Regions from separate parts of the Rhizobium sp. TRM95796 genome, predicted to be linked through region 2. Evidence: predicted binding sites of a transcription regulator. Region 2 holds the regulator's gene; each other region holds the start of a gene.
The links. Region 2 encodes HrcA, which represses chaperone genes, less so after heat shock. Its sites were predicted from a motif close to GTTAGCACTCNCNNNNNGNGAGTGCTAAC; they were not measured.
Positions count from the first base shown of each region.

Region 1 (9,896 bases), on a different contig from region 2:
TCGAGCTCGGTTCAAAGAGCGGGCGCGGATCTTCGCTCCGCCGCGTCATCACGCCCGGAGTTGTCCGTCATTGTCTCGCTTCGCCCATGCGGGCTCGGCCGGGGCGCGAAGAACGCCTCGTTTGTTTAGTTTTAATGACGCTCGTCGCGCCCCGCATTCGGCGGTTTGTGCCTCGAACTTGACGCTCGTCGCCGCAGGTCGAGCCTGCGGGTAATCCGCCTCTAAAGCGGGCCTTACTGTAACGTCCCTTTCGAGACGCCACCCTGGGGGGACGCTTTCACGCCCAGGTCCCCAGTCTTCGGGGGTCGTCGTTTCTCGAAGCCCCGGAGAAAGGGAGTTCACGTCGTCCCCCTTTCCCCAGCGCCGGCCCCATCTCGCCGCGACGCCTCGCGGTGTAGCCGATAATGGGACGAGACAAGGATAAGGGGCGTGGGAGGGTGGGGGATGAAAATATTTTCGGGAGGGTGATTTTTTGAGGAAGGCCCTCCCCCACCCCTCCCACAGGGGGAGGGGCTTAACCCAGGTCTGCCGCCGGCGTCCCACAGTTCAGCCTAGCGGAGGAGAGGTCGCTTGGGTTTGGAGGGTGAGGCAGCGCAAGCCCCTCCCCCTTGTGGGGAGGGGTTGGAGAGGGGGTTTCCCCCTTCCTCGTCGTCATCCTCGGCCTTGTGCCGAGGATCTGAGGCAGCGAGCAAAATCAAAGCGTTGCAGAGGCTCGGGACAGGCCCGAGCAAGACGATGGTGAGGGTTCCGTTTGCGGTTGACGGCGTGCGCTGCCCCTCATCCGGCTGCCGCCACCTTCTCCCCGCGCCTGCGGGGAGAAGGGCGATGGAGCGCCGACATTGCCACATCCTCCTTCTCCCCGCAGGCGCGGGGAGAAGGTCCCGGCAGAGGGATGAGGGGCGGTGCAGGACGGAGGAGGCGATTACAATGAAATGAAGCCCCCTCGCCGGTGTGGCGAAGGGGCGCATCGTCCGTCCGATCAGTAGTCCATGCCGGCGGGCATGGCGGGAGCGGTTTCCTTCTTCGGCTTTTCGGCGATCATGGCTTCGGTGGTGATCAGGAGACCGGCCACGGAGGCGGCGTCCTGGAGCGCGGTGCGCACCACCTTTGCGGGGTCGATGACGCCCTGGGCGAAGAGGTCGCCATAGTCGCCGGTCTGGGCGTTCCAACCATAGGAGAAGTCGGACTTTTCGCGCAGCTTGCCGACGATGATCGAGCCTTCGGCGCCGGCGTTCTCCGCGATCTGGCGCACCGGGGCTTCGATGGCGCGGCGGATGATGTCGATGCCGACGCGCTGGTCGTCATTGGCGGTCGCAAGACCGTCCAGCGCCTTGACGGAGCGCAGGAGCGCGACGCCGCCGCCCGGCAGGATGCCTTCCTCGACGGCTGCGCGGGTGGCGTGCAGCGCATCGTCGACGCGGTCCTTCTTCTCCTTGACCTCGACTTCGGTGGAGCCGCCGACGCGGATCACCGCAACGCCGCCCGCGAGCTTGGCGAGGCGCTCCTGCAGTTTCTCGCGGTCGTAATCGGAGGTGGTTTCCTCGATCTGGGCGCGGATCTGGCTCACGCGGCCGTCGATCTCGGTCCTGGAGCCGGCGCCGTCGACGATCGTGGTGTTTTCCTTCTCGATCGAGACTTTCTTGGCGCGGCCGAGCATGGCGAGCGTGACATTTTCCAGCTTGATGCCGAGATCTTCCGAAATGACCGTGCCGCCGGTGAGGATGGCGATGTCCTCCAGCATGGCCTTGCGGCGATCGCCGAAGCCCGGCGCCTTGACGGCGGCGACCTTGAGACCGCCGCGCAGCTTGTTGACCACCAGCGTCGCCAGCGCTTCGCCCTCGACGTCTTCGGCGATGATCAGCAGCGGCTTGCCGGACTGCACCACGCCTTCGAGCACGGGCAGCATGGCCTGCAGGTTCGACAGCTTCTTCTCATGGATCAGGATATAGGGATCGTCGAGTTCGACGCGCATCTTGTCCTGATTGGTGATGAAATAAGGAGAGAGATAGCCGCGATCGAACTGCATGCCTTCGACGACTTCCAGTTCGGTGTCGGCGGTCTTGGCCTCTTCCACCGTGATCACGCCTTCATTGCCGACCTTCTCCATGGCCTCGGCGAGATAGCGGCCGATTTCGGCGTCGCCATTGGCCGAGATCGTGCCGACCTGGGCGATTTCCTCATTCTTGGAGATCTTGCGGGCATTTGCCTTGAGATCCTTGACCACCGCGTCGACGGCCAGATCGATGCCGCGCTTCAGATCCATCGGGTTCATGCCCGACGCGACGGCCTTGGCCCCCTCGCGCACGATCGCCTGGGCGAGAACGGTCGCGGTGGTGGTGCCGTCGCCGGCGAGATCATTGGTCTTGGAGGCGACTTCGCGCAGCATCTGCGCGCCCATATTCTCGAACTTGTCCTCGAGTTCGATTTCCTTGGCGACCGACACGCCGTCCTTGGTGATGCGCGGCGCGCCGAAGGACTTGTCGATCACGACATTGCGGCCCTTGGGACCGAGCGTCACCTTCACCGCATTGGCGAGGATGTCGACGCCGCGCAGCATTCTCTCGCGCGCATCGGTGTTGAATTTCACGTCTTTCGCAGCCATGGGTCACTCCTTCATAGGCAGCAGTTTATGACTGTATGGAATTTGGGATGAGGCGATCAGGCGGCCTTCTTTTCCGCCACGGGGGTCACGATGACGCCCATGATGTCGGCTTCCTTCATGATCAGCAGCTCTTCGCCGTCGATCTTGATTTCGGTTCCCGACCACTTGCCGAACAGCACGCGGTCGCCGACACGCACGTCGAGCGCCACGACCTGGCCCTGCTCGTTGCGGGCGCCCGGACCCACGGCGAGAACTTCGCCTTCCTGCGGCTTTTCCTTGGCGGTGTCGGGAATGATGATGCCGCCCTTGGTCTTCTCCTCGGACGTGACGCGACGAACGACGATACGATCATGCAACGGTCTGAACTTCATGTTTTCCTCCTGGACAAACACAATGCTTGCTTTCCCCTCGCCCGGACCGGCGGAGGACCGGACGGGGCGTCGGACCCGCTCCCGGCGTCCGACGCGCAAAAATCTGGTTTTGCGGTTTTTCGTTTTCAAGAGGGAGGAATCAAAAAAATCAGCACTCGCGCAAAATGGCTGCTAACAACATGATTTATAACGGTCTTTTGTCATTTTTCTATTGCAATTCGCCTCCCGCGTGGCACAATTTCTGCGTTGACCATGAGAGGGAAACCGCATGAAGGCTACGCATGACTTCACCCTTCAAATGGAAGGGTATGGTTTGACCACCGCCCATATTCTCTACCGAATGCCCGATTTCAGATCCGTGCTGCAGACCTATCTCTGGCAGGATTACGATCTCGCCCCCGATTTCCCGCAGATGCGCAAATTCCTCGACTTCTGGGAGAAGAAACTGGATGGGGCGCTGCATTCGGTCCGCTACAGCCACAAACGGCTGATCGGTCCCAACGAATGGCGGCGGATCGACGGCGAGATCGTCTTGCACTGAGCACGTTCAGCGCGCGAGAGCCGAGAAGATCACCTCATAACCGGCGCGACGGAAATGGCCGTAGTCGTCGGCATAGTTGCCGCAGGTCGGGCGCTTCGGGTCCGACGGCGCGTCGCCGGCCGAGCAGGTCAGCCGGGCCGTATCGATTTCGACGAAACGCATGCGGTCACGACCGGCTGCCCAGGCGGCGAGTTCGGCGTTGAGGGCCTTGCGGTCGACGTCGCGGAACCGGAAATCCGCGCCGCGCGGCGGCACGGCGACGAGATCGAGCCGCGCCTTCGGCCAGACGACCAGCGCCTTCTCGGCAACCTTGCGAATGCCGGCGGCGATGGCGCAGGGCGGCATGTAGTCATAAGTGAGATTGTTGGTGCCGACCAGCAGCACGACGCGTAAAGCCTGAGGCGCGCGGCCCTGCATGCGCTCCAGCAGCCACAGCGCATGCTGGGTCATGGCCCCGCCGACGGCGGCGTTCCACACCAGGCGCGCGCCGAATTGCCGGCGGATCTGATCCTCGGGCCAGTTGGCGAGCAGGGAATCGCCGAAAAGCACGATGTCGGCGCGCGCCGGCGGCTGAGCGATGAGCTGGTCGGCGCGTTTCAGGCCGTGCGGCCATTGATAGGGAACGGGGTCAGTCGCCACCCTGACGGCATAGGGATCGCAGGCTTTTTCGGCGGCGGAAGCCGCGTTTATGGACAGGCAGGCCAGCGCTAAACCGGCCAGCGCTCGCTTTGCATAAATACCCATCGCGCTCAGAGCTCGTCGCATCTGCAAAACATGCAATCGCCTGCGCGAGGACGCAAGGGGGTTAGATCCCAGTCAGCATCCGCGTCGCCTTATAACCGATGACGGCGGAAGATGCGGAGAGGAAGGTGCCCCAAGCCAGATCGGCGATGGTCAGCAAGGTCGACCAGTTGCGCAGCACGGCCTGGCTGGTGAGATCATAGGTGGCGTAGGCGGCGAAGCCGAAGAAAGCGCCATGCAGGAGCGCCACCTTCCAATCGCCGGCCGCCAGCGCCGGGCGGATGGCGAAGAACACCAGGGCGGCAATGAAGATCAGGTAGAAGGCGATCGCCGGGCCGAGACGGAACTGGTCGGCGAGCATGTCGCCCATGACGGGCCGGTAGAGCCGGTTGGCCATGGTGGTCAGCCAGATCGAGTCGATCACCGCAAAGGCGATGCCGGTGGAAAGATAGGCGACGGCGGCGGTTTTGATCGACAGGGCGGCCATGAAATATCCTCAGTTGATGCGCGTCCAGCCGACGCCCTTGCACAGCAGGCCGCCGAGAATGCAGCCTTCCGTGGTCATGGACGTGTCGTTGACGGTGAGATTGATGCGGTAGCTGCGGTCGCGCTGCGGATCGAAGGCGGTGCCGGACAGTTTTCCCGGACCGGTGGGCTTGACGCTCATCACCAGCTTGTCGCCGGTCTTTTCATCCTCGGTGCCCGGCTTGATCCAGGTGTTGATGGCGCAGAGATCGCCGCCGCAGCGGACGATCTTGACGCGCGCCTTGCCGTCGCCGCGGGCCCAGTTGCCGAACAGCTTGTCATCGGCGGCGTGGGCCGACGCGCTCAGAGCGGCAAGCGCGGCGAGGGTCGAAATCAATGCTTTCATGACGCTTCTCCTCTTTGATCGCACATACGACGGCGTGGGCGGGAGCGGATCACTCCGCCGGCTGCACCGGCAAATCGCCCACCGACACGGGGTCGGCCGGCGGAGCCGGACGCGGCCTGAGACGAACGCCCTTCAACCAGATCTTCAACGCTTCCCAGTGAATGCCGCCGACCACGCGCAGCGTGAGGAGCGGGATCATGAAAAACGCTTTCAGAAGCGCCGCGTCGGTGAGTTCGGCGCGCTTGGCCAGATGTCGGGCGGTCAATACGAGGCCTTCAGCATCCGACACGTCGATCTTCACCGCGAGACGGTCGTCCGGAGGCGTAACGCGGAAACGGTATTTGAGATCCATCTCCATGAAGGGCGAGACGTAAAAAGCCTTGTCGCAGCTCTGTTCGATCTCTCCGGAGGCGTCGCCATGGACCGGAATGATGTAGGCGTGGCGCTGTCCGAAGGTGTTGTCGACCTCCCAGAGGATGGCGGCGAGGCCGCCGTCGGCGCGATGGCAGAAGAAGATGCTGAGCGGATTGAAGGCCCAGCCGAGCAGTCGGGGCATGGTCAGGAGCGTGATGCGACCGCCGTCGGGTTCGACGCCGCACAGCCGCATGGCCGCCTCGACCTGGCCACGCAGATCGCGGCCCGACCTGTCGCCGCGATCGGCGCGGCGGAAGGAAAACAGGTTGAAGCGGTCGACGGAGAAGAACTTCAGCTTTTTGTCCAGCGCGTCGAGTTCGTCGAGGTCGATCAGCAGCGAATAGATGCGATAGGCGAGGCTGTGCCGGCGCGGCTTGACGCGCAGATGCGTGACATGGCCAGGAAAGAGCGCCGAGCGAAAAGGCGTCACGCCATCGCCTCCGTCCTGATCGGCAGCGCCAGCGGCCGACGCACGATGCGAGCCGATTCCGCCTGCACCTGCCAGGGACGGCGGAGACCGCCGAGATCCTCGGCCACCGCGAGGCCGGCCTGCAGCCCATCCTCATGAAAACCTGCGCCGAAATGGGCGCCGCAGAACCAGGTGTTGGAATGTCCCTGCAGCGACCACAATTCCTGCTGGGCGCGCTGGGTGCCGACATCGAAGATCGGATGTTCATACATCTGCCGGAGATGGACGCTGTCGGGATGCGGTTCGCGGCAGGGATTGAGCGTGACGAAGGTCGGCGGCGCAGATCCCAGCGGCTGCAGCCTGTTCATCCAATAGGTCACCGACAGGCCGCGCTGGCCGTCGCGATTGTCGGCGAGATAGTTCCAGGCCGACCAGGCGAAGCGGCGCTTCGGCATCAGGCTGGCGTCGGAATGCAGCACCGCCTCGTTGCGCGAATAACGGAAGGCGCCGAGCAGGCGACGTTCGTCCTCGGTGGGATCGGCGAGCATGGACAGCGCCTGATCGGCATGAGTGGCGACGACGACGTCGTCGAAGCGGCGGACGCCGCCCTTCGCATCGCGGATCTCGACCGCGCCGCCCAGCCGCTTGATCGAGGCGACCGGGGTGGAGGTGAGAATGCGGTCGGCGAAACCGGCGCTGAGGCGCTGCACATATTCGCGGCTGCCGCCCTGCACCGTCCGCCATTTGGGACGATTCACGACATCGAGCAAACCATGATTGCTGCAGAAGCGCACGAAGGAGGCGGCGGGATAATCGCCGACATCGAGCGCCGGCGTCGACCAGATGGCGGCCGCCATGGGATAGAGATGATCCTCGCGGAAGCTGCGGCTGTAGCCGTTGCGCTCGAGATAGTCGTCCAGCGTGATGTCGCCCATCGCGGGCAGGTCGCGCGGGGCGTTTCGGTAGAAGCGCAGAATGTCGGACAACATGCGCCAGTAGCGCGGTTTGAACGCGTTGGACGGCTGGGCGAACAGCCGGAACAGGTCGGAGCCTGAATATTCGAAGGCGCCGCCGTTCATGGAGACGGCGAAGGACATGTCGGTTTCGACATTGGGCGCATCGAGCGTTTTGAACAGCGCGGTGAGATTGGGATAGGTGCGTTCGTTATAGACGATGAAACCGGTGTCGACCGCAACGCGTTGACCGGCATGATCGAATTCCACCGTGTTGCTGTGGCCGCCGACCCGATCGGCGGCTTCGTAGACGGTGACGCTGTGACGCTGGGAGAGCAGCCATGCCGCCGACAGCCCTGAAATCCCGGTTCCGATCACTGCGATATCCAGCGGTCTTTCGCCGAGGCGTCGTTCCATAAAGGCCATAGGGGTCTGCGCTCCAGTCTGGTTGCATCGCCATTGTCTACGCAGCGGCTTGCGCGACAGTTTCATCGCCGACGATTTTTTGACGGATGATCGTGGCGAAGCCGAAATGCGCAGCGAGAGAACCGGTTGCAGGCCGGCTGCGTAAACAGAAACAATCCATTTCCATCAGCCTCATGAGGCGGACCATGACTGTCACCGGCGCAATACTCCTCGCGATCATGATGAGCCTGTTGATGACGATCGCCTGGGCGGCGCAGCGGCGCACCGGATCGAGCGGCTGGATCGATTCCATCTGGTCCTTCGCCGTCGGCATCGGCGGCGTCACTGCCGCCCTCATCGCCGAAGGCGGGGACGGGACGCGGCGCTGGGTTGCGCTCGGCGTGATCGGGCTCTGGTCGCTGCGGCTCGGCCTGCATATCGCTGCGCGCACCAAAGGCGCGGGCGAGGATCCGCGCTACCAGGCGCTCATCGACGAATGGGGCGATCGCGCCGGCTTCCGGCTGTTTCTGTTCCTGCAGGTGCAGGCTGTGTGCGCGCTGGTGCTGGCGCTGGCCGTCTATGCGGCGGCCGCCAATCCGGCAGCCTTCGGTCTCCTCGATATCCTCGCGCTGTCGGTCGCCGTGATCGCGATTGCGGGGGAAGCAGTGTCCGATTGGCAGCTCTCTCGGTTCCGCAGAGACAATCACGGCAAGGGAAAGATCTGCGAGGTCGGGCTTTGGGCCTATTCCCGCCACCCGAACTATTTCTTCGAATGGCTGGGCTGGTGCGCTTGGCCGCTGCTCGCCCTCGATTTCTCGGGCGCTCATCCGGTCGGCCTGAGCGCATTCGCGGCGCCGGCGCTGATGTATTGGCTGCTCGTGCATGTCTCGGGCATTCCGCCGCTCGAAGCGCATATGCTGCGCTCGCGCGGCGACGCCTTCCGGGCGTTGCAGGCCCGCGTCAACGCCTTCTTTCCCGGCCCGCGCCGTGGTCAATCCCAAGCCGCCATCAAGGAAGCCCGCTCATGAACCTGATCGCTCTCGCCATCAATGCGGCCGAACGCGTCGCCCTTCCCGACACCCTGACGCTGGCCGGCATCGACTTTCTTTGCGGGCGCACCAAGCGGCGGCTGGCGGACACGCCGGAAAGCGAGGAAGAAGCCTTTGCCGCCTCGATGAAATACTATCCGGTCGCCACCCATACCGGCGAGGCCAACGAGCAGCATTACGAAGTGCCGTCCGAATTCTTCGAGCTGGCGCTCGGGCCGCGGCGGAAATATTCGAGCTGTCTCTATCCCACCGAAACGACCACGCTGGCCGAGGCGGAAGTGGCCGCTCTCGCCGAGACGGTTCGGCATGCGGATCTCCGGGACGGACAGGACATTCTCGAACTCGGCTGCGGCTGGGGTTCGCTGTCGCTCTATATGGCCGAAACCTTCCCCAACGCCCGCATCACGGCAGTGTCCAATTCCCGCACGCAACGCGCCTATATCGAAGGCCAGATGGATGCGCGCGGACTCAAGAACCTGACCGTCATCACCAAGGACATGAACGAATTCTCACCCGAGGGCGGCTACGACCGGGTCGTTTCGGTGGAAATGTTCGAGCATATGTCCAACTGGCAGGCGCTTCTGGAACGGGTGCGCGGCTGGCTGAAGCCGGATGGACGGCTGTTCCTGCACGTCTTCACCCACAAGTCCCGCTCCTACCGCTTCGACCACAACGACCCGGCCGACTGGATCGCCCAGCATTTCTTCACCGGCGGCATCATGCCGGCGCATGATCTGCCCAAGCGCTTTTCCGACCTGTTCGAGATCGACGAGGAATGGCGCTGGTCGGGCATGCACTACCGCCGCACGGCGCTGCATTGGCTGGAGAATTTCGACGCGAACGCGGCGCGGATTGATCAGATCTTCCGTGATGTCTATGGCGCCGACGCCGCTCTCTGGAAGCGTCGCTGGCGGCTGTTCTTTCTCGCGACCGCCGGACTGTTCGGCCATGCGGGCGGCGAGGAATGGGGTGTGGGCCATTACCGGCTGAAGCCGGTGCAGACGAGCGCTTGAGATGACCCTGCCGCAACAGGCCGGCGCGGCTGACGACGCATTGTTGACCCAGGCGAGCGTCACCGTCGCCTGGGTGATCCTGCTCAACAAGCCGTTCTACCCGCTCTATGTCTGGTGGTTCGTCGGCGAGGGCACATTGACCTCCTGCCTCACCATGCTCGGGGCGCCGCTGTTTGCGCTGGTGATCTGGCTTTCCCGGCGCAACGGCCTCCAGGCGCGGATCGCGCTGCCGATCGCCGGGGCCGTCGATACGATCGCGGAGACCTACCTGTTCGGCGCAGCGTCAGGCACGGAACTGTTTCTCATCGCCTGCATGATGATCATCGCGCTGTCGTTCCGGCAGAGCGAGGCGCTCATCAAGCGCGGGCTTGCCATCGCGCTGTTTGTCGCCTTCGTCCTGTTCCATGGCCGCACCGGCGGGCCGCTCTATCCCTGGACGGAAGACCAGATCGCCACTCTGCGCAACATCAACATCTTCGCCGTGGCGGGCCTGACGGCCTTTCTGGCGCTGCGCTATCCCAATCGGG
Region 1 is NZ_JAOXHE010000006.1:342,926-352,821, forward strand. Features, by position in the region: gene groL (chaperonin GroEL) at 980-2,602, opposite strand; gene groES (co-chaperone GroES) at 2,659-2,973, opposite strand; gene OCK01_RS15715 (usg protein) at 3,242-3,514, shown strand; gene OCK01_RS15720 (SGNH/GDSL hydrolase family protein) at 3,521-4,258, opposite strand; gene OCK01_RS15725 (DUF2177 family protein) at 4,320-4,727, opposite strand; gene OCK01_RS15730 (DUF2147 domain-containing protein) at 4,752-5,126, opposite strand; gene OCK01_RS15735 (DUF1365 domain-containing protein) at 5,176-5,970, opposite strand; gene OCK01_RS15740 (NAD(P)/FAD-dependent oxidoreductase) at 5,967-7,328, opposite strand; gene OCK01_RS15745 (DUF1295 domain-containing protein) at 7,514-8,335, shown strand; gene OCK01_RS15750 (SAM-dependent methyltransferase) at 8,332-9,369, shown strand; gene OCK01_RS15755 (hypothetical protein) at 9,371-9,896, shown strand, end outside.
Region 1: the regulator HrcA is predicted to act here: its motif matches at 3,121-3,149, upstream of groES (co-chaperone GroES).

Region 2 (9,896 bases):
GTCCCAGCCGCAGCACATGTCTCAGCCGCAAGCGCAGCAGCCTGCCGCCCGGCCGGCTCCGACCCAGCAGAGCACGCTGTTCGGCTCGCCGCTCGATAGCCGCTACACCTTCCAGAGCTTCGTCGAAGGCTCGTCCAACCGGGTGGCGCTCGCCGCCGCCAAGACCATCGCCGAATCGGGCGCCGGCGCGGTCCGTTTCAATCCGCTGTTCATCCATTCGAGCGTCGGTCTCGGCAAGACTCACATGCTGCAGGCGATCGCCGCGGCAGCCCTATCGAACCCGCGCAACCCGCGCGTCGTTTATCTGACGGCCGAATATTTCATGTGGCGCTTCGCCACCGCCATCCGCGACAACGACGCGCTGACGCTGAAGGAATCGCTGCGCAACATCGATATCCTGATCATCGATGACATGCAGTTCCTGCAGGGCAAGCTGATCCAGAACGAATTCTGCCATCTGCTCAACATGCTGCTCGACAGCGCCAAACAGGTGGTCGTGGCCGCCGATCGCGCGCCTTGGGAACTCGAATCGCTCGATCCGCGCGTGCGCTCCCGCCTGCAGGGCGGCGTCGCGATCGAGATCGAAGGCCCCGATTTCGAAATGCGGCTCGAAATGATGAAGATCCGCCTGGCCCAGGCTCGCGCCGAGGATCCCGGTATCGATATTCCGGAAACCATCCTCCGCCATGTCGCTGAAAACGTCACGGCGTCCGGCCGGGAGTTGGAAGGCGCTTTCAACCAGCTGATTTTCCGCCGCTCCTTCGAGCCGGATCTGTCGCTCGAGCGGGTCGACGAGCTCTTGTCGCATCTGGTCGGCGCCGGTGAGCCGAAGCGCGTGCGAATCGAAGACATCCAGCGCATCGTCGCCCGGCACTACAATGTCTCGCGACAGGAACTGGTGTCCAACCGCCGCACCCGCGTCATCGTCAAGCCGCGCCAGGTGGCGATGTATCTCTCCAAGACGCTGACGCCCCGCTCCTTCCCGGAAATCGGTCGTCGTTTCGGCGGACGCGACCACACCACCGTTCTGCACGCCGTGCGCAAGATCGAAGAGCTGTTGTCTTCCGATCAGAAGCTGTCGCAGGAGGTCGAACTGCTCCGCCGCCTCATCAATGAGTGATCCGTCCTTGGCCTCGCCGCTCCGCGCCACACTGTCGATGTATGACATGGATGGACCCGTGCGGCGGGCCAACGATCTTTTCTGGACCGCGCTCGCGCGAAAACTGCGCCAGCGCGGTCTTTCCGTGTCCGACGGCCTCGACCGGCAGTCGCACTACCACGCGGTCTGGAGCGAGCCGGATCTGATCTTCTCCCAGACCTGCGGCTATCCCTATGTCATGGAGCTCAGGGGCAAGGTGCGGCTGGTGGCCACGCCGATCTACGCGTTTGCCGGCGGCGAGGGGACGGATCGCGCGAGCTTCGTGATCGCCCATGAGAATCATCCCGGCCTGACGCTTTCGGATTTCCGGGGTGCCCGCGTGGCCATCAATGACTGGATGTCCAATTCCGGCATGAACCTGTTTCGCGCGGCGATCGCGCCGCTCGCCGGGGGCAAGCCGTTCTTCGGCTCGATCATGGTCAGCGGCGGCCATGTCGCCTCCATCGATGCCGTTCGCGAGGGGCTGGCGGACATCGCTTCGGTGGACACCGTCACTTGGGGGCTGCTCGAAATGCATGCGCCGGAACGCCTTGCGGGCGTTCGGATCGTATCGGCGACGCCGCGCGGACCTGGGCTGCCCTTCATCACGCGCGGGACCACCAGCGATGCGGAGCTTGCAGCGATCCGTTCGGCGCTCATGGATGTGTTGGCCGATCCGGATTGTAAATCAGTCCTCGATACGCTGGGGCTGAAAGGCGTCGCCATCCTTTCGGACGGCGACTACCAGAGGCTCGACGATCTTCGTCGCCAGGCGGATGCGCAGGGCTATACGGCCCTCGCCTGATCGCCGACCATCACCCGGTCCTGATAGTGTGGATGCACGGGCTGGTGATGGGTTCGGAAGAAGTAGCGCCGCGCCACTTCCCAATAGCCGTTGTAGACCAGGCCGCCGTTCAGCCGGATGAAGGCGTCGCGTTCGGCCTTGTAGAGCCGGGGGATCTTGTACCAGGCCAGTTGCGGCCGGCTGTGATGCACGATGTGAAGATTGTTGTGCAGGAACAGCAGCCCGAACGCCGGCGTGTTCTCGACGATCGCCGTGCGCTCTTCCTTTTCCCCCGCATAGCGATGTTCGGCGAAGGAGCGGAGCCGCGAGAAGGCCAGACCCGCATAGACGAAGGCGGTCAGGTAGATCCAGACCGGCATGTCGCAGACGAGCGTAACCCAGGCGAGCACGACGCCCGCCCCGAGACCATGCCGAAGCCAGAGGCCGAGATGGCGGAAATCGCCCTTGGCCATCAGCGCGGCCTCCGAGCCGAACAGGGCAGCCACCGCGATCAGCGGGCCGACGACGAGCCGTCCCGGCAGCGTGTTGTTGACGGTCGCGAGCAGGCGACCCGCGGCGCCGGTTCGCGTCCAATGCTCGCCGGTGAAGTAGTAGGATTCCGGATCCTCGATCGGATCGGTCAACCAGTCGTCATTGTGGTGCTTGAGATGCGAGCGCTTGTAGAGCCGGTAGGGCAGCCAGATCGAGATCGGCGGCCATCCGATGGCGTCGTTGATCACCCTGAAGCGGGTGGGGTGCCCATGCAGCACCTCATGTTGAAGGGAGCCGTGCCAGGCGACGATCCAGCCGCCGAGCACAAAGAGCAGGGGATAAGGCAGAGTGGCCCAGAAGAGGGTAAGAAGCCCCCAGCCGCCATATATGACGACAGCGAGGAGGACGGTGGGCCATTCGATGGATTTGCGGATTCGTTTCGCGCCGCCCGCAGAGGCGCCTTCGATCGTGTGGGATGACATGAAAAGCGATATGCTAGAAATCAGGTTCCGAACGCGGAGAGCAAATCATCCTGGCGCTACCTAGGCCCCTATTAAAAAAGCCAAAATCCGATTTCGTCAAGACCATGCAAGCGACTGAAGACGTCGCCTTCAAGCTCCGCGCAAGCGAGCATGATCAGGCGGCGAGATCGGCGACCACGGCGTCCAGAACCAGCATGCCCGATTGCGTGCAGCGCAGCCGCGAATTGCCCAGTCGCTCGAGAAGCCCGTGCTGGATCAGGAAGGCTTCCCGATCCGGGTCGAGACCGCGGCCGGCCAATTCGCTCCAGCGGGCGAGGTCGAGACCTTCGCGCAGCCTGAGCCCCATCAGCAGCATCTCGTCGGCCTGCTCGTCGCGCTCCAGGCTTTCCTGTTCCACCATGCCGTGGCCCTTGGCGGCGACGCTCGCGAGCCAAGTTTCCGGATGCCGCTCTGTGGCGGTCGCATATTTGTGGCCCTGGCGGCTCAGGCGCCCATGCGCGCCGGGCCCGATGCCGGCATAGTCGCCATAGCGCCAATAAGTCAGGTTGTGACGGCTTTCCGCGCCCGGCTTGGCGTGGTTGGAGACTTCATAGGCCGGCATGCCATGAGCCTCCGTCACCTCCTGGGTGATCTCGTAGAGGCGCGCGGCGGCGTCCGCGTCGGGCAGCACGATCTTGCCGTTCTGATGCAGGCCGAAGAAGGGCGTGCCCTCCTCGATCGTCAGCTGATAGAGCGACAGGTGATCCACCGCATAGCCGATCGCCTCATTGAGCTCGCGGATCCACTCCTCTTCGCTCTGACCGGGCCGGGCGTAGATCAGGTCGAAGCTCATGCGCGGAAAGATCTCGCGCGCCAGCCGCACCGCTTTCAGCGCATCCTCGACATTGTGCAGACGTCCGAGGAATTTGAGGTCGCGATCGTTCAGCGCCTGCACGCCGAGCGACACCCGGTTGACGCCGGCGGCGCGATAGCCGCGAAAACGCTCGGCCTCGACGCTGGAGGGATTGGCCTCCATGGTGATCTCGATGCCGTCGGGCATGTGCCAGAGCCGGGAAATCCCGGTCAACAGCGCGTCGATCGTCTCGGGCTCCATCAGCGAGGGCGTGCCGCCGCCGACAAACACGGAGGTCACCGTCTTCGGCCCGCTCAACTCGCGCATTACAGACATTTCCTTGAGAAAGGCCACGACGAAAGCGTCCTGGTCGACCTGCTGGTGGCGGACATGGCTGTTGAAATCGCAATAGGGACACTTGGCCGCGCAGAAGGGCCAGTGGAGGTAAACGCCGAAACCCGGTTCGCCCGTATCCGGTAGCAGGGCGGCGTTCACGTCCATCTCAGAGCGTCAGTCCCGTTTCGACCAGAAGCTTGAAGGCGCGGGCGCGATGCGACAGCGCCTCGGCGTCGCCCGGCCGCCAGCCATGCTTTTCCTCGGCCGTCATTTCCCCGAACGTCGTTTCATAGCCCTCGGGCTTGAAGATCGGGTCATAGCCGAAGCCGGCGGTTCCGCGCGGCGGCCAGACGATCTCGCCCTCGACCTCGCCGCGGAAGGTTTCGGTATGGCCGTCCGGCCAGGCGAGGCACAGAACGCTGACGAAACGGCCCTTGCGCTGGTCTGGCGCAAGCGCTCCCTTTTCTTCCAGCGCGCGCTCGACTTTCTCCATCGCCCAGGCGAAATCGCGGCCGCCGTCCTCGCGTTCGGCCCAATTGGCGGTGTAGACGCCCGGCGCGCCGTCGAGCGCGTCGATGGCGAGGCCGGAATCGTCAGACAGCGCCGGCAGCCCCGACGCCATCGCCGAGGCCAGCGCCTTGATGCGGGCGTTTTCTTCATAGGTCGTGCCCGTCTCGTCGGGCTCGGCGAGGTTCAGTTCCTTGGCGGATTTGGCGGTGAAGCCCATCGGGCCGATGAGATCGTTGATCTCGGCGATCTTGCCGGCATTGTGGCTGGCGACGATGATGGTCTTGCTGTCGAGCTTGCGCATGATTGCCTCTGGTTCAGACGCCCCAGATGCGGGGCTCGGCGAATTCCAGCGAATTGCCCGCCGGATCGCGAAAATAGATGGAGCGGCCGCCATTCGGCCAGTCGACGCGCGATTCGATCGCCACGCCCGCGTCCGTCAGCCGGCGCTCCCAAGCGTCGATCTCGTTTCCGCTCGCGGCGAAACAGAGATGCCCCGGCCCCCGCGCGCCATGCGGCGGCACGGGCAGCTGGTCGGGCGCCGGCGGAATGACGGTTTCCTCGGGATTGAACACCAGGAGCACACCGTCTCCCGCCCGAAAGAACACATGTCGGTTGGCGCCGCGCGAAATCAGCTCCAGCCCGAGCACATCGCGATAAAAGGCTTCGGCCGCATCGAGATCGGCGGCGTAGACGGCGGTTTCGAGCACGCGGCCGGCCTTCATCGCAGGTCTCCTCAGGCGATCGCCTGCTTCTGCAGGCCCACCAGTTCGGCAATGCCGTTCTTGGCGAGGCCCATCAGCGTCAACAGTTCTTCTTCGCTGAACGGCGCGCCTTCGGCCGTGCCCTGGATCTCGACGATGCCGCCCTTTCCGGTCATGACGAAATTGGCGTCGGTCTCAGCCGAGGAGTCTTCGAGATAATCGAGGTCGATGACAGGCTGGTTGGCGAAGATGCCGCAGGAGATGGCCGCGACATGATCCTTCAGGACCTTGTCGACCTTCAGCATGTTGCGGGCTTCCATCCACTTCAGGCAATCATGCAGTGCGATCCAGCCGCCGGTGATCGAAGCGGTGCGGGTGCCGCCATCGGCCTGGATCACGTCGCAGTCGACGGTGATCTGGCGTTCGCCGAGCGCCTGCAGGTCCACGACCGCGCGGAGCGAGCGGCCGATCAGCCTCTGGATTTCCTGGGTGCGGCCGCCCTGCTTGCCGGAGGTCGCCTCGCGGCGCATGCGGTCGCCGGTCGAACGCGGCAGCATGCCGTATTCGGCGGTCACCCAACCCTTGCCGGTGTTGCGCAGCCATGCCGGCGGCTTTTCCTCGACGCTCGCGGTGCAGAGCACATGCGTGTCGCCGAACTTCACCAGGCAGGAGCCTTCGGCGTGCTTGGAAAAGCCGCGCTCGAACGTCACCTTGCGCATTTGATCGGTTTTCCGTCCGGATGGCCGCATTGTCGCTACTCCTGCTTTCTTGTCTGCAAGCCTAATAAGGGCGCGAGGGGGGATTTGCAAAGGAAAAGGCGTGATTTTGTTTTGCGCAGCGCCTTCAAATCCTTATATTTCCAGTGGGTCCGGCCTTCGCCGGCCATGGTGGAATGCGTCATCGACAGGGAATGCTAGATGAAAATGCTCGACGATCGGTCTGGCGAAATCTTCCGGCGCATTGTCGAAAGCTATCTCGGCACGGGCGAACCGCTGGGTTCGCGCTCTCTCTCGCGTCTCCTGCCGATGTCGCTGTCGCCGGCCTCGATCCGCAATGTGATGAGCGATCTCGAAGAACTGGGCCTGATCTATTCGCCGCATGTCTCGGCGGGGCGTTTGCCGACGCAGCAAGGCCTGCGCTTCTTCGTCGACGCCTTCATGCAGATCGGCGCGCTGTCGGAGGATGAACGCCGGCAGATCGACCGGCAGATCAGCCCCGACAATCGCGATACGCCGGTCGAGAATGCGCTGAACGGCGCAAGCCAGCTTCTGTCCTCGGCCTCGCGCGGCGCGGGCCTCGTCATCACCGCCAAGAACGACAGCCAGGTCAAGCATGTCGAATTCATCCGGCTGTCGCCCGAAAAGGCGCTCGCGGTTCTGGTCGGCGATCGCGACGAGGTGGAAAACCGGATCATCTCGCTGCCGGCCGGCATCACCTCGTCCCAACTGGTCGCCGCCGCCAATTTCCTCAATGCCCATATGTCCGGGTTGACGCTGACCGAGGCCGGAGAGCGCATCGCCCGCTTGAAGGAAACCATCCGCACGGAACTCGACCAATTGTCGCGGGATCTCGTGGAGCGCGGGCTCGCCACCTGGTCGGGCGCCGCCGACGAGGATGGCCCCACTCGGCTCATCGTGCGCGGCCGCGCCAATCTCCTGGAAGGCGTCGACGGGGCCGAGGATCTCGACCGCTTGCGCATGCTGTTTGACGATCTCGAAAAAAAGGAATCGCTGAGCGACATTCTCAATCTGGCCGAAACGGGCCAAGGCGTCCGCATCTATATCGGTTCGGAAAACCGGCTGTTTTCGCTGTCGGGCTCCTCGCTGGTCGTCGCGCCTTATCGCAACAGCGAGGATCGCATCATCGGCGCGGTCGGCGTGATCGGACCCACGCGGCTCAATTATTCAAAGATTGTGCCCATGGTCGATTACACCGCGCAATTGATGTCAAAACTCGCCGGCAAGGGCTAGAGGCTCCGTCCGAAAACCCGCGAATCTTGACGCGAAGCCTTGATTTTTTCGCCTCGAACCTCGATATCCCCGATCAAATCAGCTCACCTCAGATGCATTCACCTATGCGGAGACCGTAATGACCGACGAGACCAAGAACGCGCCGCAGCCGGACGCCGAAACCGCCGCCGCCGCTCATGAAAACGCCGAAACGGCCCAGCCCGCCGCCGAACCCGATCCGATCGAGCTTCTGAGGGCGGAGAACGCCGATCTGAAGGACCGATATCTGCGCCTCGCCGCTGAGATGGACAATCTGCGCCGCCGCACCGAGCGTGACGTCAAGGACGCCAAGACCTATTCGGCGGCGTCCTTCGCCCGCGATATGCTCGGCGTGTCCGACAATCTGCGCCGCGCGCTCGACGCCATTCCGGCCGAGGCGCGCGCCGGCGGCGACGCCGGCTTCATGGCGCTGGTCGAGGGGGTGGAAATGACCGAGCGCTCCATGCTGTCGGCGCTCGAACGCCATGGCGTCAAGAAGATCGAACCGACCGGCCAGAAATTCGACCCGAATTTCCACCAGGCGATGTTCGAAGTCCCCAATCCGGAAATCCCGGCCAACACCGTCATCCAGGTGGTGCAGGACGGCTATGTGATCGGCGACCGCGTGCTGCGCCCCGCCATGGTCGGCGTTTCCAAGGGCGGCCCCAAGGCGGACGCCGCGCCGTCCTCCGAACAGACGGCCTGATCGAACAGAAAATTCAAGCGATGACCGAGGCGGCGAAGCCATTCGCCGCCTCGATTGCGTCCTGAGGGGCCAGCTTCACCTGCAGGCCGCGCTGGCCGCCATTCATATAGACGAGGGTGTGGACGAGCGCCTGCTCCTCGAACACCGTCGGAACCTGCTTTTTCTGTCCGAAGGGCGAGATGCCGCCGACCACGAAGCCGGTGGTCTTCTCCGCCTGCGCCGGTTTCATCATATTGGCGGATTTGCCTTTGAAGGCGCTGGCGAGCTTCTTCATGCTCACTTCTTCATCGGATGGCAGCACGACGCAGACGGGCTTGCCGTCCACCTCCGCCATCAGCGTCTTGAGGACGATGGACGCCGGTGCGCCGATCGCCTCGGCCGCCTGCAGCCCGATCCGGTCCGCGTCGGGATCGTAGTCATAGGTCACCGTCTCGAAGGCGACGCCGGCTTTGGCGAGAGCCAGCGTGGCGCGGGTGGATTTCGACATGCTCAGCCTCCGAAGATCGCCGCATAGAGCTCCGGCTTGAAGCCGGCCGTCAGCGCTCCGTCCCTGTCGAGGATCGGCCGCTTGATCATCGAGGGCTGCGCCGCCATCAGCCGGATCGCCTTGTCGCGGTCGAGACCGGCCCGGTCTTCCTCGGGCAGTTTCTTGAAGGTCGTGCCGGCCCGGTTCAGCACCGTCTCCCAGCCGAGCGCATCCACCCAGGCGGCGATCGTCTCGGGCGACGGCGCCGCCTTCTTGTAGTCGTGGAACTGGTAGGCCACGCCCTGGCCGTCCAGCCAAGTGAAAGCCGTCTTCATCGTGTCGCAGTTCTTGATTCCGTAAATCGTCACGCTCATGCGGCCCTCACAGGTTTTCCTCGGTTCTATCCAGCCGCAGCTTTGCCCGCAACCGGGCGAAAACCGACAAAACGTTCCGATTTAAAACGAATTTTAAGGCCGGCCCTGTAGCTCTGGTGAAAAGAGTGAGTTCGTCGCCGGGAATGTCATGGAAGCCTTCGATAGTTTTGCCCTGACCCTGCCGATCATGGCGCTGACCGTGTCCGCGGTCTTTCTGGCGCTGTGGCGGTTCGGGTTGAAGGCCGCCTTGTTCTGGGGCCTGGGCTTCGGCTGCTCCGGGCTCGGCTTCCTGATGAGCCTTCCGCTCGGCCCCGCCGAAGCCATTGCGATGTCGGGCGATGCGCTGTTCGTGTTCGGCTTCTTCTTTTATGGTCAGGCGCTGCTGACGCATTTCGGCGTCGATTATCCGCTGCGTCATCGGCTGCTGCTGATCGGCGGCTATCTCGGCGTCGACGCTTATCTGGTCTTCGGCCTCGGCGATCTCCGCTCGGAACTCCTGCTCAACGATCTCGTCGCCGCCCTCCTCATAGGCTTGCCGCTTTCCGGCGTGGTGCAAAAGGCGCATGCGACGGCCGACCGGCTGCTCGTCGCCGCCGCCTCGATGGTGGTCATCGAAACGCTGACGCGTGTGGCGGCCATCAACTATCTCGTCGGCGGCACTGACGATCTCGCCGCCTTCGCCGAGTCGGTCTATGCCGTGGCCATCCAGCTCACCGCCGGCTGCTTCGGCGTATTGCTGGCCGCAGCCGCCTTCGGCTCCATGGTCATGCGGGTGATGTTGAACTATCGCCGCGCCGCCGAGATCGACCCGTTGACCGGTCTCTACAACAGGCGCGGTCTCGATCAGGCGTTGAAGCCCGCGCAGGGCGGAGCGGCCTGGTCCGGCGTCATCGTCGTCACTGACATCGATCATTTCAAGCAGGTCAACGATCGCTACGGCCATGCCGCCGGCGACATGGTGATTGCGGCTTTCGCTCTGGAAATCCGCACGTCGATCCCCGCCGGCGCGGTTGCCGCGCGGCTGGGCGGCGAGGAATTCGTCATCTGCCTCCCCGCGGCCAACCTTGCGGAGGCTGGCGTGCTGGCC
Region 2 is NZ_JAOXHE010000012.1:1,649-11,544, reverse strand. Features, by position in the region: gene dnaA (chromosomal replication initiator protein DnaA) at 1-1,120, shown strand, start outside; gene OCK01_RS22030 (phosphate/phosphite/phosphonate ABC transporter substrate-binding protein) at 1,128-1,943, shown strand; gene OCK01_RS22025 (fatty acid desaturase) at 1,925-2,896, opposite strand; gene hemW (radical SAM family heme chaperone HemW) at 3,051-4,223, opposite strand; gene rdgB (RdgB/HAM1 family non-canonical purine NTP pyrophosphatase) at 4,231-4,875, opposite strand; gene OCK01_RS22010 (VOC family protein) at 4,889-5,296, opposite strand; gene rph (ribonuclease PH) at 5,308-6,024, opposite strand; gene hrcA (heat-inducible transcriptional repressor HrcA) at 6,193-7,245, shown strand; gene grpE (nucleotide exchange factor GrpE) at 7,364-7,969, shown strand; gene ybaK (Cys-tRNA(Pro) deacylase) at 7,983-8,456, opposite strand; gene OCK01_RS21985 (arsenate reductase) at 8,459-8,809, opposite strand; gene OCK01_RS21980 (GGDEF domain-containing protein) at 8,958-9,896, shown strand, end outside.

Region 3 (9,896 bases), on a different contig from region 2:
TTTCCAGTTCCCGTTACGCAGATCCGGCTCGAAAGCGGCTTCGGCGGCGGAGAACATCTCCTTCATCGCGCGCTGGAAAATCCGGAGACGGGATTTATCGGCGTCGAGCCCTTCGTCAATTCCATGGCGAAACTGCTGGCGCGTGTCGAGGAGCAAGACATTCGCAACATCCGCGTCTTCGACGACGATGCGACGCTGGTGCTCGATTGGCTGCCCGAGGCCTCGATCGACCAGGTGGATCTGCTCTATCCCGATCCCTGGCCGAAAAAGCGCCATTGGAAGCGCCGCTTCGTGTCGGACGTCAATGTCGAGCGGTTCCATCGCGTCATCAAGCCGGGCGGACATTTCTGCTTCGCGTCCGACATCGACACCTACGTGAACTGGACGCTCGAACATTTCGACCGCCATCCCGGTTTCGAATGGACGGCGCGCAACGCCGGCGACTGGCTTGCGCCCTTTCCCAATTGGCCGGGCACACGATACGAAGCGAAAGCCCGGCGCGAAGGCCGCTCCTCGGCCTATCTCACCTTCCGTCGCCTCTGATTTTCACTCTATCGAAATCTGGAAACGCTTCGCGCGGCCGCATCATCCCGTACGGCTGCCTTTTCGGCGCGGCATAATCCATCGCGCCATTGACACCCTGCCCGCCCGTCGCGCCATCCAGCAGTTGAGGCGCGAGCATGGGATCGGGTCCGTCGGGAAGACCGCATGCCCGGCATATCGACCGGGCTGCGGCAATTCTCTGTCAGTGAAGGCTGACTGTCTGCAGATCATCCTCTGCGGCCTTGAAGAAGGTCGAGGAGCGGTTGTCGGTCAGCAGGATCGGCGTGCCGTCGGCGCCGAACAACGCCCAGAGATCGAGGCCCGGATTGAGGTTCGGGGCTTCGGGGAAAACGCGCGACACGTCTTCGGAACGCATCTTGCGGATATAGCCGAGCTTACCAGCGCCGAGATGCGCGAACTCGCTACGTGTCAAGCTATCCAGTGTGGGTCTAGCGGCCATTCTATTGCCTCCTTCATGCTTCGGAAGACGCGGGGCCAATCCCGTCCAACCATCATTCTGAAACAGAGATGTTAATTTTTCGCACAAGTTTTTCGGGTTCCGGCCTGATGAGGTCGATCGAGAGAAGTCCGTTCTTGAGGCTGGCCCCGATGACCTGCATTCCATCCGCCAGCATGAAGCAACGCTGGAACTGGCGGGAGGCGATGCCGCGATAGAGAAACTCCCGCTCGCCCTGTTCGGCCTGGCGACCGCGGATGATCAACTGGTTCTCTTCGGTGGTGACGTCGAGATCGTCTTCGCCGAAACCCGCCACGGCGAGCGTGATGCGCAGGCGTTCGGGCTCGCCGGCGGGGGCGTCGGCCTTCAGACGTTCGATATTGTACGGGGGGTAGCCGTCATTGTTCTTGGCGAGACGCTCCAGCGTCTTCTCCATGGCGTCGAAGCCCAGAAGAAGCGGGCTGGCGAAAGGGGCAATGCGCGTGTTCATTCCGTTCATGTCCTTGGCTGCAAGCGACAATCGCCGGGCCTCGTTCAAGCGTCCGGCAGAACGACATATGGTGACTTGGCGATAGAGTTGCAAGACGCTTGCGCTCGGGGCGCCCACAGGCAATAGTCGCCGAGAAATCAATAAGAAGAGGACCGGCGCCGACATGGCCAATCCGAGAAAGATCATCATCGACACAGACCCCGGCCAGGACGATGCAGCCGCCATCATGCTCGCGCTCGGTTCGCCGCTAGAGCTCGACCTTCTCGGCGTCACGACGGTCGCCGGCAATGTGCCGCTGTCGCGCACGCAAACCAACGCCCGCATCGTCTGCGAGTTTGCCGGTCGTCCCGACGTGAAGGTCTTCGCCGGCTGCGAACGTCCCTTGAAGCGGCCGCCGGTGACGGCGGAATATGTCCATGGACCGACCGGCCTGGATGGTCCCGAACTCTTCGAACCCACCATGCCGCTGCAGGACATGAACGGCGTCGACTTCATCATCGATACGCTCCGGACGCATGAGGCGGGGACCGTGACGCTCTGCACGCTCGGGCCGATGACGAATGTGGCCACCGCCTTCCAGCATGCGCCCGACATCATCGCGCGCGTGAAGGAAGTGGTGATGATGGGCGGCGCCTATTTCGAAGTCGGAAACATCACGCCAGCGGCCGAGTTCAACATCTATGTCGATCCGGAAGCCGCCGACATCGTTTTCAAGTCCGGCGTGCCCATCGTGATGATGCCGCTCGACCTGACGCACAAGGTTTTGACGTTGAAAGCGCGTGTCGAAAAGATCCGCGCGCTGGGCAGCCGCGCGGGCGTGGCGCTCGCCGATATGCTCGATTTCTTCGAGCGTTTCGACGTAGAGAAATACGGCTCCGACGGCGGGCCGCTGCATGACCCGACCGTGATCGCCTATCTCATAAAGCCGGAAATCTTTTCCGGTCGCCACTGCAATGTCGAGATCGAACTTGCTTCTGAACTGACGCTGGGCATGACCGTGGTGGACTGGTGGCGCGTGACCAAGCGCGAGAAGAACGCCATGGTGATGAAGGATATCGACGCCCAGGCCTTCTTCGACCTGTTGACGGAGCGGGTCGGACGCCTTTGATTGCATCCGTAAGCGAGTCAAAGCGGTCTCAGGAAACTGGGGCCGTTTTTTTATTCCAACAAATGAAAAGGGAGCGGCCCGAAGACCGCTCCCCAATTCTGATCGGCAGATCAGAGTGATAGGCTTGCGCCTATCACATCATGTCCATGCCGCCTGTTCAGCGCGCTTGACGCGCTGAACCGTCCCAGTTGATGGGCGGCTTTATGGACGTGTGTGATAGGCTAGCGCCTATCACATCATGTCCATGCCGCCCATGCCGCCCATGCCGCCCGGCATGCCGCCGGCAGCTTCCTTCTTCGGAAGTTCGGCGATCATGGCTTCGGTGGTGATCAGCAGCGAAGCAACCGAAGCTGCGTTCTGCAGAGCGGTGCGGACAACCTTGACCGGGTCGACGATGCCCATGGTGATCATGTCGCCGAATTCGCCGGTCTGGGCGTTGTAGCCGAAGTTGTCGTTGTCCTTTTCGAGGATCTTGCCGACGATGATGGAAGCTTCGTCGCCAGCGTTGTCTGCGATCTGGCGAACCAGGGACTGCAGGGCGCGACGGACGATGTTGATGCCGGCTTCCTGGTCGTCGTTGACGCCCTTGACGGTGATCTTGGTCGAGGAGCGCAGGAGAGCGGTGCCGCCGCCGGGGACGATGCCTTCCTGAACGGCAGCGCGGGTCGCGTTGAGCGCGTCGTCGATGCGGTCCTTGCGTTCCTTGACTTCGATTTCCGTGGAGCCGCCGACGCGGATCACGGCAACGCCGCCAGCGAGCTTGGCAAGACGTTCCTGCAGCTTTTCGCGGTCGTAGTCGGAGGTGGTTTCTTCGATCTGGGCCTTGATCTGGGCGACGCGGCCTTCGATGTCGGACTTCTGGCCGGCGCCGTCGACGATCGTGGTGTTTTCCTTGGAGATCGAAACCTTCTTGGAACGGCCCAGCATGTCGAGGGTGACGTTTTCAAGCTTGATGCCGAGGTCTTCGGAGATCACGGTGCCGCCCGTCAGGATGGCGATGTCTTCGAGCATGGCCTTGCGGCGGTCGCCGAAGCCAGGAGCCTTGACGGCGGCGATCTTGAGGCCGCCGCGGAGCTTGTTGACGACGAGGGTGGCGAGAGCTTCGCCTTCGACGTCTTCAGCGATGATCAGCAGCGGCTTGCCGGTCTGGACGACGGCTTCGAGCACCGGCAGCATGGCCTGGAGGTTCGAGAGCTTCTTTTCGTGCAGCAGGATGTAAGCGTCGTCGAGATCGGCGATCATCTTTTCTGCGTTGGTCACGAAATAGGGGCTGAGGTAGCCGCGGTCGAACTGCATGCCTTCGACGACTTCGAGTTCGGTTTCGGCGGTCTTGGCTTCTTCGACGGTGATGACGCCTTCGTTGCCGACCTTCTGCATGGCTTCGGCGATATCAGCGCCGACCTGCTTGTCGCCGTTGGCGGAGATCGTGCCGACCTGGGCGACTTCTTCCGACGTGGAGATCTTCTTGGCCTTGGCCTGGAGATCCTTGACGACTTCCGAGACGGCGAGATCGATGCCGCGCTTCAGGTCCATCGGGTTCATGCCGGCGGCAACGGCCTTGGCGCCTTCGCGAACGATGGCCTGGGCCAGGACGGTGGCGGTGGTGGTGCCGTCGCCGGCGATGTCGTTGGTCTTGGACGCGACTTCGCGGACCATCTGGGCGCCCATGTTTTCGAACTTGTCTTCGAGTTCGATTTCCTTGGCGACAGAGACGCCGTCCTTGGTGATGCGCGGAGCGCCGAAGGACTTGTCGATGATGACGTTACGACCCTTCGGGCCGAGCGTGACCTTTACAGCGTCAGCGAGGATGTCGACGCCGCGCAGCATCTTTTCGCGCGCGTTACGGCCAAACTTGATTTCTTTAGCAGCCATTTTGGAAAACTCCCGGGCTCATTGCCCATTGGTTTGCTTGGAATTTGACGAGATCGGCAATCAGCCGATGATGCCCATGATGTCGGATTCCTTCATGATCAGAAGGTCTTCGCCATCGAGCTTGACTTCGGTGCCCGACCACTTGCCGAACAGGACGCGGTCGCCGGCCTTGACGTCGAGAGCGACGAGATTGCCCTTGTCGTCACGAACGCCGGAGCCCACGGCGACGATTTCGCCTTCCTGCGGCTTTTCCTTGGCGGTGTCGGGGATGATGATGCCGCCCTTGGTCTTTTCTTCGGATGCAACGCGGCGAACGACGACGCGGTCATGAAGCGGACGGAAATTGGTGCTTGCCATTGTCTGTTTCCTCGATCAAATGACATTACCGGGTCAGGCCCGGGGGAAAGGTTGTTAGCACTCCCTCCTGTGGAGTGCTAGCGGCCTGGATTTAGGTTCGAGGCGGGCGAGAGTCAAGGTTCCGCCGTCGGAAAAATATTTCGACAAGGTAAATGCGGGACCAGAATGAGCGATCTCGAACAGCTCCCCGCACGCCCCGCCCATCCGAGTTTCGGCGACGCCGTGCGCGTCTGGGCCAGGATCGGCGTGCTCAGCTTCGGCGGCCCGGCCGGACAGATCGCCCTGATGCATCGCGAACTCGTGGACGAGCGGCGCTGGATCTCCGAAAGCCGCTTTTTGCATGCGCTCAATTTCTGCATGTTGCTGCCGGGCCCGGAAGCGCAACAGCTCGCGACCTATATCGGCTGGCTTCTACATGGCTGGCGCGGCGGCCTGATGGCCGGTCTGCTCTTCGTCGCGCCGGGTTTCCTGGTCATTCTCGCTCTTTCCGCCATCTACGCCGTCTGGGGCCAGACCGGGCTGCTGGACAGCGCCTTCATGGGCTTGAAGGCGGCTGTGCTGGTGATCGTCGTCGAGGCGCTGATCCGTGTCGGTAAACGGTCGCTCAAGAACAATGTGATGCGCGCCGTCGCAGTCGCGGCCTTCGTTGCGCTCTTCGCCTTCGCGGCGCCCTTTCCTCTGGTGATCCTCGCGGCGGCGCTGATCGGCTATACCGGCTTCCGCTTCGCGCCAGATGTGTTTTCAGCCGGCGGGCATCACGCCGCCGGCGCGGATCTGCCGGCCGTCATCGATGCGGATCATCCAGGACGGCCGGCCAGTTGGCGCGGCTCGCTTCTCGCCACGCTCGTGTGGACGACGCTATGGGCCGCCCCTTTCGGACTTCTCTTCGCCTTCGGCCTCGAATCGAGCGTTTATGTCGACATCAGCCTGTTCTTCTCGAAAATGGCCGTCGTCACCTTCGGCGGAGCCTATGCGGTTCTCTCCTATGTCGCGCAACAGGCGGTCGATCATTACCAATGGCTGAAGCCGGGCGAGATGCTGGATGGACTCGGGCTCGCCGAGACGACGCCGGGGCCGCTGGTTCTGGTGCTGAGCTTCGTCGGTTTCATCGCCGGATTTCGCGGATCAGGCGCGTTGTCGCCGCTCGCGGGCGGCGCGCTCGGGGCGACGCTCACGACTTGGGTGACCTTTGCGCCCTGCTTTCTCTGGATTTTCCTCGGCGCGCCCTGGATCGAGCGACTGCGCGCCAATCGGGCGCTCTCGGGAGCGATGACCGCCATATCGGCGGCGGTCACCGGGGTGATCTTCAATCTGGCGCTCTGGTTCGCAACGCATGTCGTCTTTGGCCGGCATGTCGCGATCGAGGCCGGCCCCTTCCGCACGAGCCTCCCGGACCCGACGTCGGTGAATCTCGTCCAACTTGCACTGACGATGCTGGCGGCCATCGCACTTTTCAGGTTCAGGCTCGGCGTGTTCAGGACGCTGGCCCTTCTCGCCGGCGCCGGCGTGCTGGTCGGGCAGGCGTTCTAATCGGCGTAGCCGAAGAGACTTGCCAATTTTCCGATCCCTGTCATAACCCGTGGCATGACCGACAAACGCGCCTTGCCTCAAAAATCCGATTTCGCCCATGTCACCGAATGGGTGTTTGACCTTGACAACACGCTCTATCCGCATCACGTCGATCTCTTCGCGCAGATCGACCGCAATATGACCGCGTTCGTGGCGGAGCTTCTCGACCTTGCGCCCGAGGACGCGCGCAAGCTGCAGAAACAGTATTATTATGACCACGGCACGACATTGCGCGGCTTGATGCATCATCACGGCATCGAGCCGGCGGCCTTTCTGGAAGCCGCCCATCGCATCGACTATTCGGGGCTGGCCGTGGACGAAGGCCTGAGCGAGGCGATCAAGGCGCTGCCGGGACGAAAATTCATCCTCACCAACGGCACGGTCAAACATGCCGAGGAAGCGGCGCGCGCGCTCGGCATTCTCCATCATTTCGAAGACATCTTCGATATCGTCGCGGCGGATTTCGTGCCGAAGCCGGCCGGTTCGACCTACGACAAATTCGCGAGCCTGCACCGGGTGGAAACCCGAAAAGCCGCGATGTTCGAGGATCTTCCGCGCAATCTCGAAATCCCGCGCGCGCTCGGCATGAAGACGGTGTTGATCGTTCCGCAGAGCAAGGAACATTACCTCGAACGGTGGGAAATCCCCGACGAGAACGATCCGACGATCGATCACATCACCGATAATCTCGCGGATTTTCTACGCGCTGTCGTCTGATCCCGAAACTGAACGGGTCATTCAGGCCCCGTTCAGCGCCCTTCCTCTATTCATGTCGTCAACGTCGCAGCCGGATATCTCAGGCGCGGCGATGACAAAGCCGGTTCCTCCCCCTGCCCGGCCACGACCAGAGAAAGGTTGACATCATGAACGCCAAGACCCTCATCGCCTCCACACTCGCGCTCGCCGTCGCAGCCTCCAGCGGCGCCGCGTTTGCCGCATCCACCACGCCGACCGGCGCCGCAAAGGATCCCGCCAAGCGCGAACAGCGCGTCGCCTTCATGATCAAGCGGCTCGACGCCGACAAGGACGGCAAGGTTTCCAAGCAGGAAATGCAAGCCGCAATGAACGCCACCCTTTCGGTGGTGGACGCCAACAAGGACGGCTTCCTGTCGAAGCAGGAAGTCGAAGCCGGCAAGGACGCGCTCAAGGCCTATCGCCAGAAGGTGAAGGCCGAACCGAATGCGGCGCCCGTAAAACCGGCCCGGCTGCCGAATGGCGTGATCAAGCATTTCGACCGGATCGACGCCAACAAGGACGGCAAGCTGTCGAAAGAGGAGCTCGACCGCGTCGCCGACCGCATGTTCCAGCGCCGCGACGCCAACAAGGACGGCTTCATCACCGCCCAGGAATTCCTGGCCGGAAAGGGCAAGAAGCAGGGCTGACCCGCTTCAAGCCATGACCTCGCGGCGTCTCCGTCAGGAGGCGCCGTTTTCCTTTTCATAGAAACGCTTGATGATGGCGCAGGCTTCTTCGGCGGTGTTGACGAAGCTGATCAACTCGACATCCTCGGGGGCGATCGTTCCGAATTCGGCCAGCGCGTCGAAATCGACGACCCTGCGCCAGAACTGCTCGCCGAACAGGATCAGCGGCACTTTCGCCATGCGCCCGGTCTGCATCAGCGTGATCGTCTCGAACAATTCGTCCAGCGTGCCGAAGCCGCCCGGAAACACCGTCACCGCCTTGGCGCGCATCAGGAAATGCATCTTGCGAATGGCGAAATAGTGGAAGTTGAAGCTGAGCTCCGGCGTGACGTAAGGGTTCGGCGCCTGTTCATGCGGCAGCACGATGTTGAGCCCGATCGACGGCGCGCCGACATCGTCAGCGCCGCGATTGCCCGCTTCCATCACGCCCGGGCCGCCGCCGGTGACCACGACATATTCCTTGTAGTCATGGCCTGCGGACCATTCCGAGCACAGGCGGGCGAATTTGCGCGCTTCTTCGTAGAAAACCGAGGCTGCCTCGAGATTGGCTTTCTGTCCGGCGTTCTTGGCCGCCCAAGCCTTCTGGCCGGGGGCGGGAATGCGAGCGCCGCCGAACATGACCACCGTCGAGCGGATGCCATATTCGGTCAGCATCATCTCGACCTTGAGCAATTCGAGCTGCAGCCGCACCGGACGCAACTCCTCGCGGCAGAGAAAATCATTGTCCGCGAAAGCGAGGCGATAGGCTGGCGACAGGGATTGCGGCGTTCCCGGAATGCGCTCGGCGCGCTTGAGGTCGCTGCGGCTGCTCCGCAGAGGGTCCCATACGCCGTCCTTGCGCCTGAGTTCGTCGGTTTTCCCCTTTGCCATGCCTATTTCCATCCGCTATAGAGCCGCGACCGGCCCAGTTTTTCGTTATTCTGGCAGGATAATCCTTCAAAGCTTAAGGAATTCCCATGACCGTCCATGACCTCGCCTCGCTCGAAAAGACCATCGACGCCGCCTTCGACAACCGCGATTCCGTTTCGACCTCGACCAAGGGCGAGATCCGCGACGCCGTCGAAACCGCGCTGAACCTGCTCGACGCCGGCAAGGCGCGCGTGGCGACCCGCGGCGAGGACGGCTCCTGGACCGTGCATCAGTGGCTCAAAAAGGCGGTTCTGCTCTCCTTCCGCCTCAACGCCATGGAAATCATCAAGGGCGGCCCGGGCGATTCCACCTGGTGGGACAAGGTGCCGTCGAAATTCGACGGCTGGAGCGCCAACGAATTCGAGAAGGCAGGGTTCCGCGCCGTGCCGAACGCCGTCGTCCGCCGTTCGGCCTATATCGCCCCCAACGCCATCCTGATGCCGTCCTTCGTCAATCTCGGCGCCTATGTCGGCGAAGGCACGATGGTCGACACCTGGGCCACCGTCGGCTCCTGCGCCCAGATCGGCAAGCATGTGCATCTGTCGGGCGGCGTCGGCATCGGCGGCGTGCTGGAGCCGATGCAGGCCGGCCCGACCATCATCGAGGACAATTGCTTCATCGGCGCCCGCTCTGAAGTCGTCGAAGGCTGCATCGTGCGCGAAGGCTCGGTGCTGGGCATGGGCGTGTTCATCGGCAAGTCGACCAAGATCGTCGACCGCGCCACCGGCGAAGTCACCTATGGCGAAGTGCCGCCCTACTCCGTCGTCGTCGCCGGCTCGATGGGCAGCGGCAATCTGATGCCGAACGGCGTTGTTGCTCCGAACCTCTATTGCGCCGTCATCGTCAAGCGCGTCGACGCCCAGACCCGCTCCAAGACGGGCATCAACGAATTGCTGCGCGACTGAGGCGCAGCGACGCCACGCGGCGCGCTGCCTGGCGCGCCGTTTTTTCCCCGTGACAGAGCCGCATTCATCGGCTAACGCTGGACCATCATGCCTGTCACCGATCCGATTGATAATCTTCAAAAGCTCATTCGCTGCCCCTCCGTGACGCCCGACGAGGGCGGCGCGCTGGCGCTGCTCGATACGCTCCTCACGCCGCTCGGCTTCAAGGTCGAACGGATGACGATGAGCGAGGCCGGAACGCCCGATATCGACAATCTCTATGCGC
Region 3 is NZ_JAOXHE010000006.1:243,294-253,189, forward strand. Features, by position in the region: gene trmB (tRNA (guanosine(46)-N7)-methyltransferase TrmB) at 1-543, shown strand, start outside; gene OCK01_RS15240 (DUF1150 family protein) at 746-1,003, opposite strand; gene OCK01_RS15245 (Hsp20 family protein) at 1,056-1,490, opposite strand; gene OCK01_RS15250 (nucleoside hydrolase) at 1,654-2,598, shown strand; gene groL (chaperonin GroEL) at 2,830-4,470, opposite strand; gene groES (co-chaperone GroES) at 4,531-4,827, opposite strand; gene chrA (chromate efflux transporter) at 4,993-6,357, shown strand; gene OCK01_RS15270 (pyrimidine 5'-nucleotidase) at 6,412-7,113, shown strand; gene OCK01_RS15275 (EF-hand domain-containing protein) at 7,260-7,778, shown strand; gene OCK01_RS15280 (LOG family protein) at 7,812-8,687, opposite strand; gene dapD (2,3,4,5-tetrahydropyridine-2,6-dicarboxylate N-succinyltransferase) at 8,774-9,631, shown strand; gene dapE (succinyl-diaminopimelate desuccinylase) at 9,719-9,896, shown strand, end outside.
Region 3: the regulator HrcA is predicted to act here: its motif matches at 4,881-4,909, upstream of groES (co-chaperone GroES).